One region of the Pseudoalteromonas sp. GCY genome, then DNA from elsewhere that is predicted to be linked to it. Evidence: predicted binding sites of a transcription regulator. Region 1 holds the regulator's gene; the other holds the start of a gene.
What was found. The regulator NrdR, encoded in region 1, represses ribonucleotide reductase genes. The targets are predictions, from matches to a motif close to AAACACNANATNTNGTGTTT.

Region 1 (8,095 bases):
CCATGCTACCTTGGTGGACTACAACTGACGGCAGACTGCATTCCAAGTAAAGCAATCAGTGTAGCGCATGATGAAAGCTGGTTTTATGTTATTGCATATCCTGGCTTTGCATTGAATACAGCGAAAGCAAGGCAAGCACTACCGCAGCAGTTTTCTTTGCATGATACGGTGGAGTTTGCCCAGCGACTGTCAGGCTTTTGTTTATTGATGCAGTCAGGTCAATTTGACAAAGCACTGTCGATGATGAAAGACAGTATTGCCGAAGAAGCGAGAGCGCCACTCATTGCTGGCTTTAATGAAGCAAAAGACGCGCTACCAGCCCTAGGTGCCGAACTGGTGAGTATTTCAGGGGCAGGGCCCACACTATTTGCTATTTGTAAGTCAGAGCAACAGGCAAATGCAGTGCAGCAATGGCTGCAACAAAACTATATAAATGAAGCTGGGTTTAGCCATATTTGCCGATTAGATAAGCTTGGCACAAGAGAATTAAAGGATCAAAAGTAATGAAATTAGTGAATTTAAAAGACGAACAGCAGATAGTCTCATTCGTTGAAGCGGTAAAAATCGGTTTAGGTCGTAACCAAGGGGTCTTTTTTCCTCCTACATTTGAGCGTATTGCGGATGTTGATGCACTACTTGAATTACCTTTTGCTGAGCGTAGTGCCAAGGTATTACATCACCTTATTGGTGATGAACTACCACAAGATACGCTCGATGCGATGGTAAAACGCGCCTTTAATTTCCCAGCTAAGTTAGTCGAAGTTGCTAAAAATCAGCATTGTTTAGAGCTTTTTCATGGACCAACGCTGGCGTTTAAGGACTTTGGCGGTCGCTTTATGGCGGAATGCATTAGCATGTTTAATCAAGGTGAGCGCGTGACTATCCTCACGGCAACAAGTGGTGATACTGGTGCCGCCGTTGCCCATGCATTTTACGAAAAAGAAAATGTCGATGTTGTGATCCTTTATCCTCATGGCAAAATTTCGCTTGCCCAACAAAAGCTGTTTACAACACTTGGGAAAAACATTCATTGTTATGCTGTAGATGGCAGCTTTGATGACTGCCAAGCGATGGTGAAGTCTGCATTCCTTGATGACGAAGTAAAACAAAAGCTTGGTCTTAATTCGGCAAACTCCATCAACATCAGCCGCTTAGTGGCGCAAGTGTGTTATTACTTTGAAGCGCTAGCGCAATTACCTAAATCTCAGCGTGATAAAGTGCATGTTTCAGTGCCAAGTGGTAACTTCGGTAATGTCTGTGCGGCGATGATTGCGGCCGCGATTGGACTGCCTATTGCCAAATTAAGTGCCACGACAAACCAAAATGATACTGTGCCCCGTTACATTGCCTCGGGTGAGTGGCAACCAAACGACACTTTGGAGTCACTCTCTAATGCGATGGACGTGAGTAAACCTAATAACTGGCCTCGTGTTGAAATCATGCTAGATAGAGGGGATTTTAACAAACATGACTTTTATTCACGTTCGGTGTCAGAAGTTCGGACTCAGTCGGTAATGCAAGAATTACATGATAAAGGTTACTTGGCTGAGCCGCATACTGCGATAGCCTACGAGGGATTAGCGCTGGACTCTCAAGCGGATGAAATCGGAATTTTCCTTGCCACTGCACATCCTGCGAAGTTTAAGGAATCTGTAGAAGGTGTTTTAAATCAGCAGCTTGATATGCCAAAACCGTTGGCCGATGCATTGCAAAAACCATGTTTGGCAGAGCCGCTTAGTGCAGATTATGATGCTTTGAAGGCAGCAATATTAGCAAAACTCAACTAAATCAGAGAGCCTATCTGAGTGGGTAGAACGCCTACTCAGATAAGGTCAATTACAAGACTATATTAGCTTTTCAAATGCAACTTAGGTTGTCTTATTTAAAATATTAATGTTTAAATAAAAAAATATCATCGCGATAGGGGTGTGAAATAAATTCAATCCTTGCTTAAATATGCCCATGCTGATTTCATAGGCAAACTGGTTATCTTGTGATGCTAGATTGTCTTTAAAAATACCCTTACGTTTACCTAGGAGAAACCATGTTAGAACGTAACATGAATATTGCAGATTTTGACCCAGAACTATTTGCAGCGATTGAAGCCGAAACTTCACGTCAAGAAGAGCACATCGAGCTTATCGCTTCTGAGAACTACTGTAGCCCACGTGTACTTGAAGCGCAGGGTTCTCAGCTAACAAACAAGTATGCTGAAGGTTACCCAGGTAAGCGTTACTACGGCGGTTGTGAGCACGTAGACGTGGTTGAGCAACTTGCGATTGACCGTGCCAATGAGCTATTTGGTTCGACTTACGCAAACGTTCAGCCTCACGCTGGCTCACAAGCAAACGCGGCGGTATTCCAAGCGCTACTTCAGCCACATGACACTGTGCTAGGTATGAGCCTTGCTCACGGTGGTCACTTAACGCACGGTTCACACGTAAACTTCTCAGGTAAAACGTACAATGCTATCCAGTACGGTCTAAACGAAGAAACTGGCGAAATCGATTACGCGCAAGTTGAAGCGTTAGCACTTGAGCACAAGCCAAAAATGATCATCGGTGGTTTCTCTGCGTACTCAGGTATCGTTGACTGGGCTAAGTTCCGCGAAATCGCTGACAAAGTAGGCGCTTACCTACTTGTTGATATGGCGCACGTTGCAGGTCTAGTCGCCGCTGGTATCTACCCAAGCCCAGTGCCTCATGCACATGTTGTAACAACAACAACGCACAAAACACTAGCGGGTCCTCGTGGTGGTCTTATCATCTCTGCTTGTGATGATGAAGAAATCTACAAAAAGCTAAACTCTGCGGTATTCCCTGGTGGTCAAGGTGGTCCTCTATGTCACGTTATCGCTGCGAAAGCGGTTGCGTTCAAAGAAGCACTACAGCCAGAGTTCAAGTCATACCAAGAGCAAGTGGTTAAAAATGCACAAGCTATGGTTGCGGTACTTCAGGAGCGTGGTTATAAAGTGGTTTCTGGCAAAACTGAAAACCACCTGTTCCTACTTGACCTGATTGATAAAGACATCACAGGTAAAGATGCGGATGCAGCGCTTGGCCGTGCAAACATCACAGTAAACAAAAACTCTGTACCAAACGATCCACGTTCACCGTTCGTTACTTCTGGTCTGCGTATTGGTTCTCCTGCGATCACTCGTCGTGGCTTCAAAGAAGCTGAGTCGAAAGAGCTTGCTGGCTGGATCTGTGACGTACTAGACAACATCAATGATGAGTCTGTACAGGCACAAGTGAAAGAAAAAGTAAAAGCAATTTGCGCTAAATTACCTGTTTACGCATAATTTCGCTCACAAAAAAGCAGTTTTTTGTTATGATTAAGGCCGCATTCAAGCGGCCTTTTTTGTTTTTGAGTCAACGAGAGCGTCTATGCATTGTCCATTCTGTACAGCCAAAGATACCAAAGTGATAGATTCACGTTTGGTTGCTTCCGGCCACCAAGTCCGTCGCCGTCGTGAGTGTATTTTATGCCACGAACGCTTTACCACTTTTGAAGGCGCTGAGCTCTTAATGCCGCGCGTAATAAAGCAAGATGGTACCAGAGAGCCTTTCAATGAAGATAAGCTACTCAATGGCATGCACCGAGCGCTGGAAAAGCGTCCCGTCAGCACAGAACAAATAGAAGAAGTAGTACATCAGATTAAATCTCAAATTCGTGGTACTGGCGAACGTGAAGTACCAAGCGACATGATTGGCGAATGTATTATGGAAGCCCTCAAAAAGCTCGATAAAGTGGCTTATGTGCGATTTGCTTCGGTATATCGTTCTTTCGAAGATATTCGTGAGTTTGGTGAAGAAATTGCGAGGTTGGGAGATTGAGCCAGTTCACAACGCAAGACCATGATTACATGAGCCGCGCCATTACGCTTGCAAAGCGCGGTAAATACACCACAACACCAAATCCAAACGTCGGCTGTGTGATCGTAAAAAACGGTGAAATAGTCGGCGAAGGCGCGCACTTAAAAGCAGGTGAAGGCCATGCTGAAGTGCATGCGCTTAAGCAAGCTGGAGCTAAAGCCGCTGGTGCAACTGCCTATGTAACGCTTGAGCCATGTAGTCACTATGGCAGAACGCCGCCGTGCGCAAAAGGTCTGATTGACGCAGGCGTCAGCAGAGTGGTTGCAGCCATGGTTGATCCCAACCCACAAGTTGCAGGGCGTGGATTGGCGATGTTAGAGGCCGCGGGAATTGAAACGGCTTTTGGTTTGCTAGAGCCACAAGCAAGGGCACTAAATACCGGTTTCTTGAAGCGAATGGAGTATGGGTTGCCATTCGTGACTTGTAAGCTTGCCGCTTCTCTTGATGGTAAAACCGCATTAAACAATGGCCAGAGCAAGTGGATTACCTCAGCGGCAGCGCGCTTGGACGTACAGCGCCACCGCGCGCAAAGCTGCGTGGTCTTGACCGGAGCTGATACGGTTATGGTAGACAACGCAAGACTCAATGTTCGTGAAGAATTTTTGCAAGACACCGATTATCCCCAATCTGAGCTACGCCAGCCGATACGTGCGATTATTGACTCACAAAATCGTCTGACACCAGATCTTGCGCTATTTAAAATTGCATCTCCTGTGATTATTTTTCGCCGTACTATTGATAATTCAGCGCAATGGCCTCATTTCGTAGAGCAAATTGTCGTGCCTGAAATCAACGGTAAGCTCGACCTAAAAGCCGTGCTCAACAAGCTGGCTGAAAAGCACTGTAATTATGTTTGGCTAGAAGCCGGTGCCACCCTTGCGGGGGTAATGCATGAACAAGGGCTAATCGATGAATATATAGTCTATTTGGCACCGAAAATAATTGGCGCTGGAAAAGGGCTGTTTAACACCACGCCACTGAGTGCCATGTCGCAAATACCAGAGTTAGTGTTTGGCGACGTTTGCCAAGTGGGGCCTGATCTCAAACTTATCGCGACTAAAGAGAAGTAAAATGTTTACAGGTATTATCGAAGCAACAGGAACATTAACTCAATTGCAGCTCAAGGGCGGCGATTTAATTGTTCGTGTGACCACGACATCTCTTGATATGAGCGATGTAAACTTGGGTGATAGTATTGCCACGAACGGGGTTTGCCTGACTGTAACTGAGAAGTTTCATGATGGCTTCAAAGCCGATGTTTCTAACGAAACCTTAAGTTTGACGCGTTTTGCCGAGTACAAACAAGGCCAAAAGGTCAATCTTGAAAAGGCACTGCAGCCGATTTCACGTCTAGGCGGTCATTTGGTGTCAGGCCATGTGGATGGTATTGCTGAAGTGGTTGAGATAACCGCTAATGCCAGAGCGACTGACTATTGGTTAGCCGCGCCGTCATCGCTAATGAAGTATATTCCGTATAAAGGTTCAGTTGCCATTGATGGTATCAGTTTGACGGTCAATGCCGTGGAACAAAATCGCTTTAAATTGACCATAGTGCCACATACGGCGCAAGAAACGACGATTGCAGGTTTTCAAGTCGGGTCAAAGCTAAACCTAGAGGTTGATCAAATCGCCCGCTACCTCGAAAGACTAATTCAGGGTGAGCCAAGCGCTGCCAGCGAGTCCACTCTCACAACCAGTCTATTGGCGAAAGCTGGCTTTATAAAGTAGCCACAGACAAAGTAAAAATGGGAAAACTATGAGTTTAAATAGTGCTGAGGAAATCATCGCGGACATTAAAGCCGGTAAAATGGTTATTTTGATGGACGATGAAGACCGAGAAAATGAAGGTGATCTGATCATTGCAGCAGAGCACATTACACCAGATGCAATTAATTTCATGGCAACATATGGTCGCGGGTTAATCTGTTTAACCATGACACAGGAGCGCTGTGAGCAGCTGAACTTACCACTAATGGTGAAAACCAATGGCGCTCAGTTCTCTACCAACTTTACTTTGTCTATTGAAGCTGCAAAAGGCGTAACGACGGGAATTTCAGCAGCAGATCGTGCTCGTACAGTGCAAGCTGCGGTTGCCAAAGGTGCTGTGCCTGAAGATATTGTACAACCAGGTCATATCTTCCCAATCATGGCGCAACCAGGCGGCGTTTTAACGCGCGCAGGCCATACTGAAGCTGGATGTGATTTAGCACGTTTGGCGGGATTGGAACCTGCATCTGTGATTGTTGAAATTCTAAATCCAGACGGCACTATGGCACGTCGCCCACAACTAGAAGTATTCGCAAAAGAACACGATATTAAAATCGGCACCATTGCTGATTTAATTGAGTATCGTAACTTAAACGAAACCACCATCGAAAAAGTAGCAGAGTGTAAACTTCCTACTGAGTTTGGTGAGTTTAACCTCGTTACTTACAAAGACACCATTGATAATCAACTTCACTATGCGATGGTAAAGGGCGAGATCAAATCGGAAGAAGCCAATTTAGTACGTGTGCATTTGCAAAGCACATTTAACGATATTCTTCATTCAGATCGCAGTGCGGATAGAAGCTGGACGCTGCAAAGCGCCATGAAGCACATCGCCGACAACGAAGGTGTATTAGTCATTCTTGGTAAGCAAGAACGCAGCGAAGAGATGGAAGCGCTGGTTAAGGCATTTGCTGCGGAAGATGCGGGTGAACAGGTGAACTACCGTAAATTCCAAGGTACTTCGCGCACCGTAGGTGTGGGGTCGCAAATTTTGGCTGATTTAGGCATTCAGAAAATGCGCCTAATGAGTCTACCTAAAAAATATCATGCACTGTCTGGTTTCCACTTAGAAGTGGTTGAATACGTCGAACCAAAATAATTCCAAAATGCCAAATTGATCGCAATCGCCTATATTCAGATAGTAGGCGATTGCCACATTACTGTGCTATCATGCGCCTCAATTTGGCAATTGCTCATACAGATTAGGAACATCTAATGAAAGTAATCGAAGGTAATAAATACGCTCCTGGCAAAAAATTTGCCATTGTCATTTCACGTTTTAACGATTTTATCGGTAGCAGCTTACTTGAAGGCGCTGTAGATGAATTAAAGCGTACCGGTGGTGTTAGCGATGAAGACATCACGGTTGTATATGTACCGGGAGCGGTTGAACTACCACTAGCAGCAAAACGCGTTGCGATGAAAAAAGAGCACGACGCGATTATTGCGCTAGGTGTGATTATTCGTGGTGGTACACCACACTTCGATTTAGTTGCTAACGAGTCTAACAAAGGCTTAGCTAGCGTTTCATTAGATTATGACATCCCTGTTGCTTTTGGTGTACTTACCACTGAAAGCATTGAGCAAGCTATCGAGCGCGCGGGCACTAAAATGGGCAACAAAGGGGGAGAAGCCGCCCTTGGAGCTCTAGAAATGGTGAACGTGCTAGAGCAAATTTAAGAGGAATCTCAGTGAAACCAGCAGCTAGACGCAAAGCACGTGTACTTGCTTTACAAGCTATTTATTCTTGGCAGCTAAGTGGTAACCCAATTGCCGATATCGAACAGCAAATGCTGATCGAAAACGACGTAACGAAAGTCGATGTAGAATACTTCAAAGACTTAGCGCGTGGTGTTGTTGTTAACCAAAAGCAGCTAGACGAAGCAATTCGTCCGCATTTAGCTCGTCCACTTGAAGAATTGGATATGGTTGAGCTTGCCGTGTTACGTGTTAGTGCTTATGAGCTTAAATTCCGTGAAGATGTGCCATACAAAGTGGCTATCAACGAAGGTATTGAGTTAGCGAAAATGTTTGGCGCTGAAGAAAGCCACAAATTCGTTAACGGTGTACTAGACAAAGCGGTTAAGTTTATTCGCAAATAAGCTTTACTATAGGAATAGCCGGCCTTGGCCGGCTTTTTTGTGTATGAAAGAATTTGAGCTAATCAATCACTACTTTAAAGGCCGTGGCATTATTCGTCGAGATGTAGAGCTTGGGATCGGTGATGACTGCGCCTTAGTTTCAGTTCCTGCTGGCAATCAGCTTGCGGTAACAACGGATACGCTAGTTGCGGGTGTGCACTTTTTTGAAGATATTCCACCTCGGGCGCTTGGCCATCGTGTGATCGCGGTAAATCTTAGCGACTTAGCTGCAATGGGCGCTGAGCCTACTTGGGTGTCGCTTGGTTTAACGTTACCCAACGCTGACTTGGAGTGGTTAGAAGCCTTCAC
Region 2 (8,095 bases), 1.1 Mb from region 1:
TCTGTGTCCAGCCCTTTTTCAACAGTCTGAAGCGACCGAAGTCGCTTTTTTTTGGGTAGGATTTTTTATTCCTCTGCGTCAGGTTCCGCAGCAGGTGTTGCTTCACCTTCAAGCTCTGCAACGTCACCTTCAGGCAACGCTTCCACTTCAATTTCTTCGATGCGTTGAAGGCCAACGACCTTTTCTTCTTCCATCGTACGGATCAGAATAACACCTTGGGTGTTACGGCCTACCGTAGAAACTTCATTTACACGCGTTCTAACTAGCGTACCGCGGTTTGAGATCAACATGATTTCATCGTTGTCATCAACTTGAACCGCGCCAACCACAGAGCCATTTCTTTCTGTTACTTTGATTGACACAACACCTTGTGTTGCACGGCTCTTCGCTGGGTACTCTGCAAGTGGTGTACGCTTACCATAACCATTTTCAGTTACGGTCAAGATTGCACCATCGCCTTGTGGTACGATTAGTGATACCACTTTCACGTCATCTGGCATCTTGATACCACGAACACCTGTTGCTGTACGGCCCATCGGACGTAAAGCCAACATTTCTTCGCCAGTTTCAGGATCACACTTCACTTCACCTGTTTCTGAATCTCGCTGCTTCTCGTTAAAGCGTACAACTTTACCATGCTCAGTAAATAGCATAATGTCATTTTCACCTGTGGTGATGTTAGCACCGATCAGGCTATCGCCTTCGTTCAAGTTAATAGCAATAATACCACTTGCACGCTGACGGCTGTATGCAGTCAAAGGTGTTTTCTTAACGATACCACTTGCCGTCGCCATGACGATAAACTTATCTTCTTCGTATTCACGAACCGGTAAAATTGTCGTAATACGCTCATCAGCTTCGAGTGGTAACAAGTTGACAATTGGCTTTCCGCGCGCAGCACGTGATGCAAGCGGCAGCTGGTAAACTTTCAACCAATACAAGCGGCCAGAAGTGGAGAAACAAAGAATTGTATCGTGAGTATTTGCAACGAGTAGACGTTCGATAAAGTCTTCATCTTTCATCTTAGTTGCAGATCGCCCTTTACCACCACGACGCTGAGCTTCGTAATCGCTAAGAGGTTGATACTTCACATAGCCTTCGTGAGAAAGCGTAACTACAACGTCTTCTTCGTTGATCAAATCTTCTAAACTGATATCGTGCGCAGCAGCAGTGATCTCTGTGCGACGCTCATCACCATACGTTTCTTTGATTTCAACTAACTCATCGCGGATCACTTCCATCAAACGCTCTGGAGTAGAAAGGATGTACAGTAGTTCAGCGATAAGATCGAGTAGTTCTTTGTATTCTGCTAGAATTTTCTCGTGCTCAAGACCCGTTAATTTGTGTAGTCTTAAGTCTAGGATTGCTTGGGCTTGTTGCTCAGACAAATAGTACTGACCATCACGGATCCCTAATTCTTCCGCTAACCAATCTGGACGTGCAACATTTTCTTCGCCAGTACGCTCAAGCATTGATTTAACGTTACCAAGATCCCAAGCTCGCGCAGTTAGCGCCGCTTTCGCTTCCGCTGGTGTTGGTGACTTACGAATAAGCTCAATGATCGGGTCAATGTTGGCTAGCGCAATTGCGAGGCCTTCAAGCGTATGCGCTCTGTCTCTAGCCTTACGAAGGTCAAATACAGTACGACGCGTTACGACTTCACGACGGTGAATAATAAACGCATCAAGCATTTCTTTCAGGTTGAAACACTTAGGCTGGTTGTTGTCTAGTGCAACCATATTAATGCCAAACACAGTTTGTAGTTGTGTTTGTGCGTATAGGTTGTTTAGTACAACCTCACCTACTTCACCGCGTTTGATTTCAATAACAATACGCATACCGTCTTTATCCGACTCGTCGCGTAGTGCACTGATCCCTTCAACCTTTTTGTCTTTAACAAGCTCTGCAATCTTTTCGATTAGTCTTGCTTTGTTAACCTGATAAGGAATTTCATGAACGATGATAGTTTCTTTGTTTGTTTTTTCATCGACTTCGATTTCAGCTTTCGCGCGGATATAGATCTTACCACGGCCTGTTTTATAGGCTTGTTCAATGCCGTTTTTACCGCTAATGATGGCGGCAGTCGGGAAATCAGGACCCGGAATATAGTCGATTAACTCTTCAATGGTGATGTCTGGATTTTGGATCACAGCCAAACAGCCATTGATCACCTCAGTTAAGTTGTGAGGTGGAATATTGGTCGCCATACCAACCGCGATACCAGATGAACCATTCACCAATAAGTTAGGCACTTTAGTTGGTAACACATCTGGAATTTGCTCTGTACCATCGTAGTTTGGTACATAATCAACGGTTTCTTTTTCAAGGTCAGCAAGTAACTCGTGAGCGACTTTCGCCATACGTACTTCGGTATAACGCATCGCAGCTGCAGAGTCACCATCGACAGAACCAAAGTTACCTTGTCCATCTACGAGCATATAGCGTAGAGAGAAAGGCTGAGCCATACGTACAATAGTATCGTAAACCGCACTATCACCATGCGGGTGATATTTACCGATTACGTCACCAACTACACGAGCTGACTTTTTATAAGGTTTGTTCCAGTCATTTTTAAGTTCATTCATCGCGAACAATACACGACGGTGAACAGGCTTTAGGCCGTCACGTACGTCAGGTAATGCACGACCTACGATTACACTCATTGCATAATCTAGGTATGAATTTTTTAATTCATCTTCGATATTGACTGGCAGGATTTCATTGGCGAGATCAGACATTTGACTCCACTTTCCTTCAGTGTCCACCCCTTTTGTGTCACACTACAACTTGTGTTGAGATGCTATCTGAATATCAAATTGCTTTTTCTGCTGAAGCGCCAATTAAACGCGCTTCAAAAAATAGCCGAATTGCCTCAGAGTATCAGCGGGGGCTTTGTTTATTATAAAATTCGTCAAGCATGCTAACACACTTTTTACCGTTTTACAGGTGCTATTTTTATCTAATCCCCTTTATAATGCGCTCAATTCGACGAGGAAGTTTTTTATGACCGAACATCAAAATGTAGACCCTAATGAAATCGCCAAATTTGAAGAAATAGCAGAGCGCTGGTGGGACAGAGAGGGAGAATTTAAACCATTGCACGACATTAACCCGTTGAGGTTGGACTTTATTAACGATAAATGTGAAGGCCTATTTGCAAAAACAGTATTGGATGTCGGTTGTGGTGGTGGGATTTTAACAGAAAGCATGGCTAAGCTAGGTGCAAATGCAACCGGTATCGATATGGGTCAAGAGCCGCTTAACGTCGCAAAGCTTCACTCATTAGAGGTCGGTGTTAACGTAGACTATCAAAAAGTGCCAGCGGAAGAATTCGCAGCCTTGCACCAAGGTGAATTCGATGTAGTAACTTGCATGGAAATGTTAGAACACGTACCAGACCCAGAATCCATTATTCGTTCTGTCTCACAGCTAGTTAAGCCCGGCGGTCATGTATTTTTTTCTACCTTAAATAAAACTACAAAAGCGTATTTACTGGCTATCGTCGCCGCAGAAAAACTGCTTAAAATGGTTCCTGAAGGCACGCATGAGCATGATAAGTTTATTCGCCCTTCGACCTTAATAGACTGGGCTGAAAAGTACGACCTCAAAGTTAGAGCGGCGACAGGGATTAACTACAACCCTATCGGCAAAACATTTACCTTAACTAAAGACGTTTCAGTTAACTACATTCTACACTTTGAGAAGCTGGCATGATCCAAGCGGTACTATTTGATTTAGACGGCACCTTGCTGGATACCAGTGATGACTTGGGAGCTGCACTAAACTACGTTTTAACTGCTAATAAAATGCCTACTGTCGGCAAACAGGTATATAGTAGTGCGATTTCAAACGGCGTAGCAGCGATGTTGCAGGTAGGATTTGGTGAGTCATTAAAGCACTACGACATCCAAGTCTTACGTCAGGGTGTACTCGACTACTACCTGGCGAATTTATCTGTACATTCCCAATGCTTTGCGCAAATTGGTGAGTTATTAGCGGTACTTTTAGAAAAAGAGATTCAGGTTGGGATCATGACAAACAAACCTGAGTTTTTAACACTTCCGCTACTAAAACAGATCCCTGAACTTGCAAAGATCGAGACAGTCGTATGCGGAGATACACTGGCGGTGGCCAAACCTCATCCTGAGCCTTTACTGTTAGTGGCGTCAAAATTGGGGGTTTTACCTGAGCAGTGTATTTATGTTGGAGATGCCGAGCGAGACATTATTGCTGCAAAATCCGCAAAAATGATTAGTGCAGCAGCAATGTGGGGATTCATTCCATCTGAAGCTGAAGCTAAGTCTTGGCATGCGGATCTCTATCTTACTAACCCATTAGACACGTTATCGCATATTTAGTGTCGATAAAAAAATAAAACACCATATATTGTGTTTTTGCTATAATAGATACGAATTTGTGTAGAAAAAAATCAGTTAGAATTTTTTTTTATTTTTGCTGAAAAGTATCATCTTTTTGTTGATTTTTCTTTGTGGGCAGATAAGTGGATTGTCATAGGTTAGTGGATACTTACATAAATAAATTATCCCAAACTTATCCACAATTCTGCCCGAGTTGTTCTCTTGCAAATTCACGTCAACCCCACTATCTTGTGATCCCTAGCCACTAGGGCACCATATATAGTGGTGGTTTGCTAAACAATTTTATATTCGTGCGATATCTAAAGCGCGTTCCTAAGGAATACAGGCACATAACATGAACCAACAGCTATCTGTATGCAAAAGAAACGGTCGCAAAGAACCGTTAGATCTAGATAAGATCCATCGTGTCATTACATGGGCGGCAGAAGGCCTAGATAACGTCTCAGTTTCTCAGGTTGAATTAAAGTCACATATCCAGTTTTATGACGGTATTCGTACTGGTGATATCCACGAAACGATTATTAAAGCTGCAGCCGATCTGATCTCAAAAGAGTCTCCAGATTATCAGTATCTAGCCGCTCGTTTGGCCATTTTCCACTTACGTAAGAAAGCCTATGGCTGTTTTGAGCCGCCGCACTTACACGACCATGTGGTAAAACTGGTTGAAGACAAGCGCTATGATCAGCACCTTCTTGCTGACTACACAAAAGCAGAGTTTGATGAGCTAAACAGCTACATCGACCATAGCCGAGATATGAACTTCAGCTATGCAGCCGTTAAACAGTTAGAAGGTAAGTACCTTGTACAAAACCGCGTGACGGGTGAGATCTATGAAAGTGCGCAGTTCTTATATGTTCTTGTTGCTGCAAGCCTGTTTGCAAACTACCCGAAAGAAACGCGTCTAGATTACATTAAGCGATTCTACGATGCGGTTTCAACATTCAAGATTTCATTACCAACGCCAATTATGGCTGGTGTTCGTACGCCGACACGTCAGTTTAGCTCATGCGTACTGATTGAATGTGCTGATAGCCTAGATTCAATCAACGCAACTTCTTCTGCGATTGTAAAATACGTCAGTCAACGCGCTGGTATTGGTATTAACGCAGGTCGTATTCGTGCACTAGGTAGCCCAATCAGAAATGGTGAAGCGTACCACACGGGATGTATTCCGTTTTATAAGCACTTCCAAACGGCTGTTAAAAGCTGTTCTCAAGGCGGTGTACGTGGTGGTGCAGCGACTCTATTCTACCCGCTTTGGCATCTTGAAGTTGAAAACCTATTAGTACTAAAAAATAACCGTGGTGTTGAAGAGAACCGCGTACGTCATTTAGATTATGGCGTGCAGTTCAACAAAACCATGTATAGCCGCCTAATTAAAGACGACTATATTACGCTATTCAGTCCATCAGATGTGCCTGGTCTTTATGATGCATTCTTTGAAGATCAAGATAAATTCGAAGAATTGTATGTTAAGTACGAGCAAGACGAGTTTATTCGTAAGAAACGCATTAAAGCGATTGAATTATTCTCAATGTTTGCGCAAGAACGTGCGAGCACTGGTCGTATTTATCTCCAAAACGTTGACCACTGTAATACACACAGCCCGTTTGACTCTAAGGTTGCACCGATCCGCCAGTCAAACCTATGTCTTGAAATTGCACTACCAACGAAGCCGCTAAGTCATGTAAATGACCCTGAAGGCGAAATTGCGCTTTGTACGCTTTCAGCATTTAACTTAGGTGCCATCAAGTCTTTAGATGAGTTAGAAGAGTTAGCTGAGCTTGCGGTTCGCGCACTTGATAACCTATTAGACTATCAAGACTACCCTGTTCCTGCTGCGTACAATGCAACGATGGGACGCCGTACACTGGGTATCGGTGTGATTAACTTTGCTTATTATCTTGCAAAGAATGGTGTTAAGTACTCAGACGGTAGTGCTAACGGCCTAACACACAGAACATTTGAAGCGATCCAATACTATCTGATGAAAGCATCGAATGAACTAGCAAAAGAGCGCGGCGCTTGTCCTAAGTTTAACGAGACGACTTATTCACAAGGTATCATGCCAATAGACACCTATAAGCGTGACCTTGATAAAGTCTGTGAAGAGCCATTACAACTTGACTGGGATGCATTAAGAGCAAGTATCCAAGAACACGGTATGCGTAACTCAACCTTGTCTGCGTTGATGCCATCAGAAACATCATCGCAAATTTCAAATGCGACAAACGGTATTGAACCACCTCGCGGTCATATCAGCGTTAAAGCAAGTAAAGATGGTATCTTGAAGCAAGTTGTACCTGAGTACGAGCGCCTCAAAGATAACTATGAGCTACTTTGGGATATTCCATCTAACGATGGTTACCTTGCGCTAGTTGGTATTATGCAGAAGTTCATCGATCAAACTATCTCTGCAAATACCAATTATGATCCAAGTAAGTTTGAAGCGGGTAAAGTTCCTATGAAGCTATTGCTAAAAGACTTACTCACCGCGTACAAACTTGGTGTTAAGACACTTTACTACCATAACACACGCGACGGTGCTTCAGATGCTCAAGATGAGTTGAAACCAGAAGCAGAAGACGATGGGTGTGAAGGCGGCGCTTGTAAGATATAACTTTTTATGCGGGTGGTCTTCACCCGCTTTTTTAGGTATTGAGTAACACATTTATGGCATATTCTACGTTTAGCAGAAATCATAACGACCAATTAAAAGAACCGATGTTTTTCGGGCAAACTGTTAATGTATCTCGCTACGACCAACAGAAGTTCCCTATTTTCGAAAAGCTAATTGAAAAGCAATTATCGTTTTTCTGGCGTCCTGAAGAAGTAGACGTAAGTAAGGATAGATTGGACTTTCAGGCACTTCCTGAGCACGAAAGACATATCTTTTTGAGCAATCTAAAATATCAAACATTGCTAGACAGTGTTCAAGGTCGCTCTCCAAACGTTGCACTTTTGCCGATCGTCTCCATCCCTGAACTTGAAACTTGGATCGAAACTTGGGCGTTTAGTGAAACGATCCACAGTCGCTCTTACACTCACATTATTCGTAATGTAACGCAAAACCCTGAGTTAATCTTTGATGACATTGTAGGCAATGACAAAATTGTTGAACGTGCGGATGCAGTTACCAAGTATTACGATGAACTGATTGAAAAGGTAAGCCTTTATAATCAGTACGGCGAAGGCAAACATGAAATTAACGGCACAACGGTCGTCATTAACTTATTTGAACTTAAAAAGGTCCTGTACCTTTGTATCATGTCGGTAAACATCTTAGAAGCGATCCGCTTCTACGTGAGCTTTGCCTGCTCGTTTGCTTTTGCTGAGCGAGAGCTTATGGAAGGTAATGCAAAGATCATCAAGCTGATTGCTCGTGATGAGGCGCTTCATTTGTCTGGCACACAGCACATGCTAAATATCATGCAAGAAGGCAAAGACGATCCTGAAATGTCTATCGTGGCTGCCCAATGTCGTGACGAAGCGATTAAGATGTTTGTTGAAGCTGCTGAACAAGAAAAAGAATGGGCTGAGTACCTGTTTAAAGACGGTTCAATGATTGGACTAAATAAAGATATTTTGTGTCAATACGTTGAGTACATCACAAATATTCGTATGTCAGCGGTTGGTTTACCAACGCAATTTGAGACCAAATCGAACCCTATTCCATGGATCAATGCTTGGCTTGTTTCTGACAATGTTCAGGTTGC

Region 2: nrdA (class 1a ribonucleoside-diphosphate reductase subunit alpha) is a predicted target of NrdR. The motif match lies at 4,627-4,646, and genes of this name have one in related genera.

Annotation. Positions count from the first base shown of each region.
Region 1 is NZ_CP068023.1:3,116,141-3,124,235, reverse strand. Features, by position in the region: gene thrB (homoserine kinase) at 1-504, shown strand, start outside; gene thrC (threonine synthase) at 504-1,787, shown strand; gene glyA (serine hydroxymethyltransferase) at 2,045-3,301, shown strand; gene nrdR (transcriptional regulator NrdR) at 3,387-3,836, shown strand; gene ribD (bifunctional diaminohydroxyphosphoribosylaminopyrimidine deaminase/5-amino-6-(5-phosphoribosylamino)uracil reductase RibD) at 3,833-4,945, shown strand; gene JJQ94_RS19360 (riboflavin synthase) at 4,947-5,603, shown strand; gene ribBA (bifunctional 3,4-dihydroxy-2-butanone-4-phosphate synthase/GTP cyclohydrolase II) at 5,632-6,744, shown strand; gene ribH (6,7-dimethyl-8-ribityllumazine synthase) at 6,861-7,325, shown strand; gene nusB (transcription antitermination factor NusB) at 7,337-7,747, shown strand; gene thiL (thiamine-phosphate kinase) at 7,791-8,095, shown strand, end outside.
Region 2 is NZ_CP068023.1:1,995,901-2,003,995, reverse strand. Features, by position in the region: gene gyrA (DNA gyrase subunit A) at 66-2,738, opposite strand; gene ubiG (bifunctional 2-polyprenyl-6-hydroxyphenol methylase/3-demethylubiquinol 3-O-methyltransferase UbiG) at 3,004-3,714, shown strand; gene JJQ94_RS14085 (HAD family hydrolase) at 3,711-4,358, shown strand; gene nrdA (class 1a ribonucleoside-diphosphate reductase subunit alpha) at 4,714-6,999, shown strand; gene nrdB (class Ia ribonucleoside-diphosphate reductase subunit beta) at 7,053-8,095, shown strand, end outside.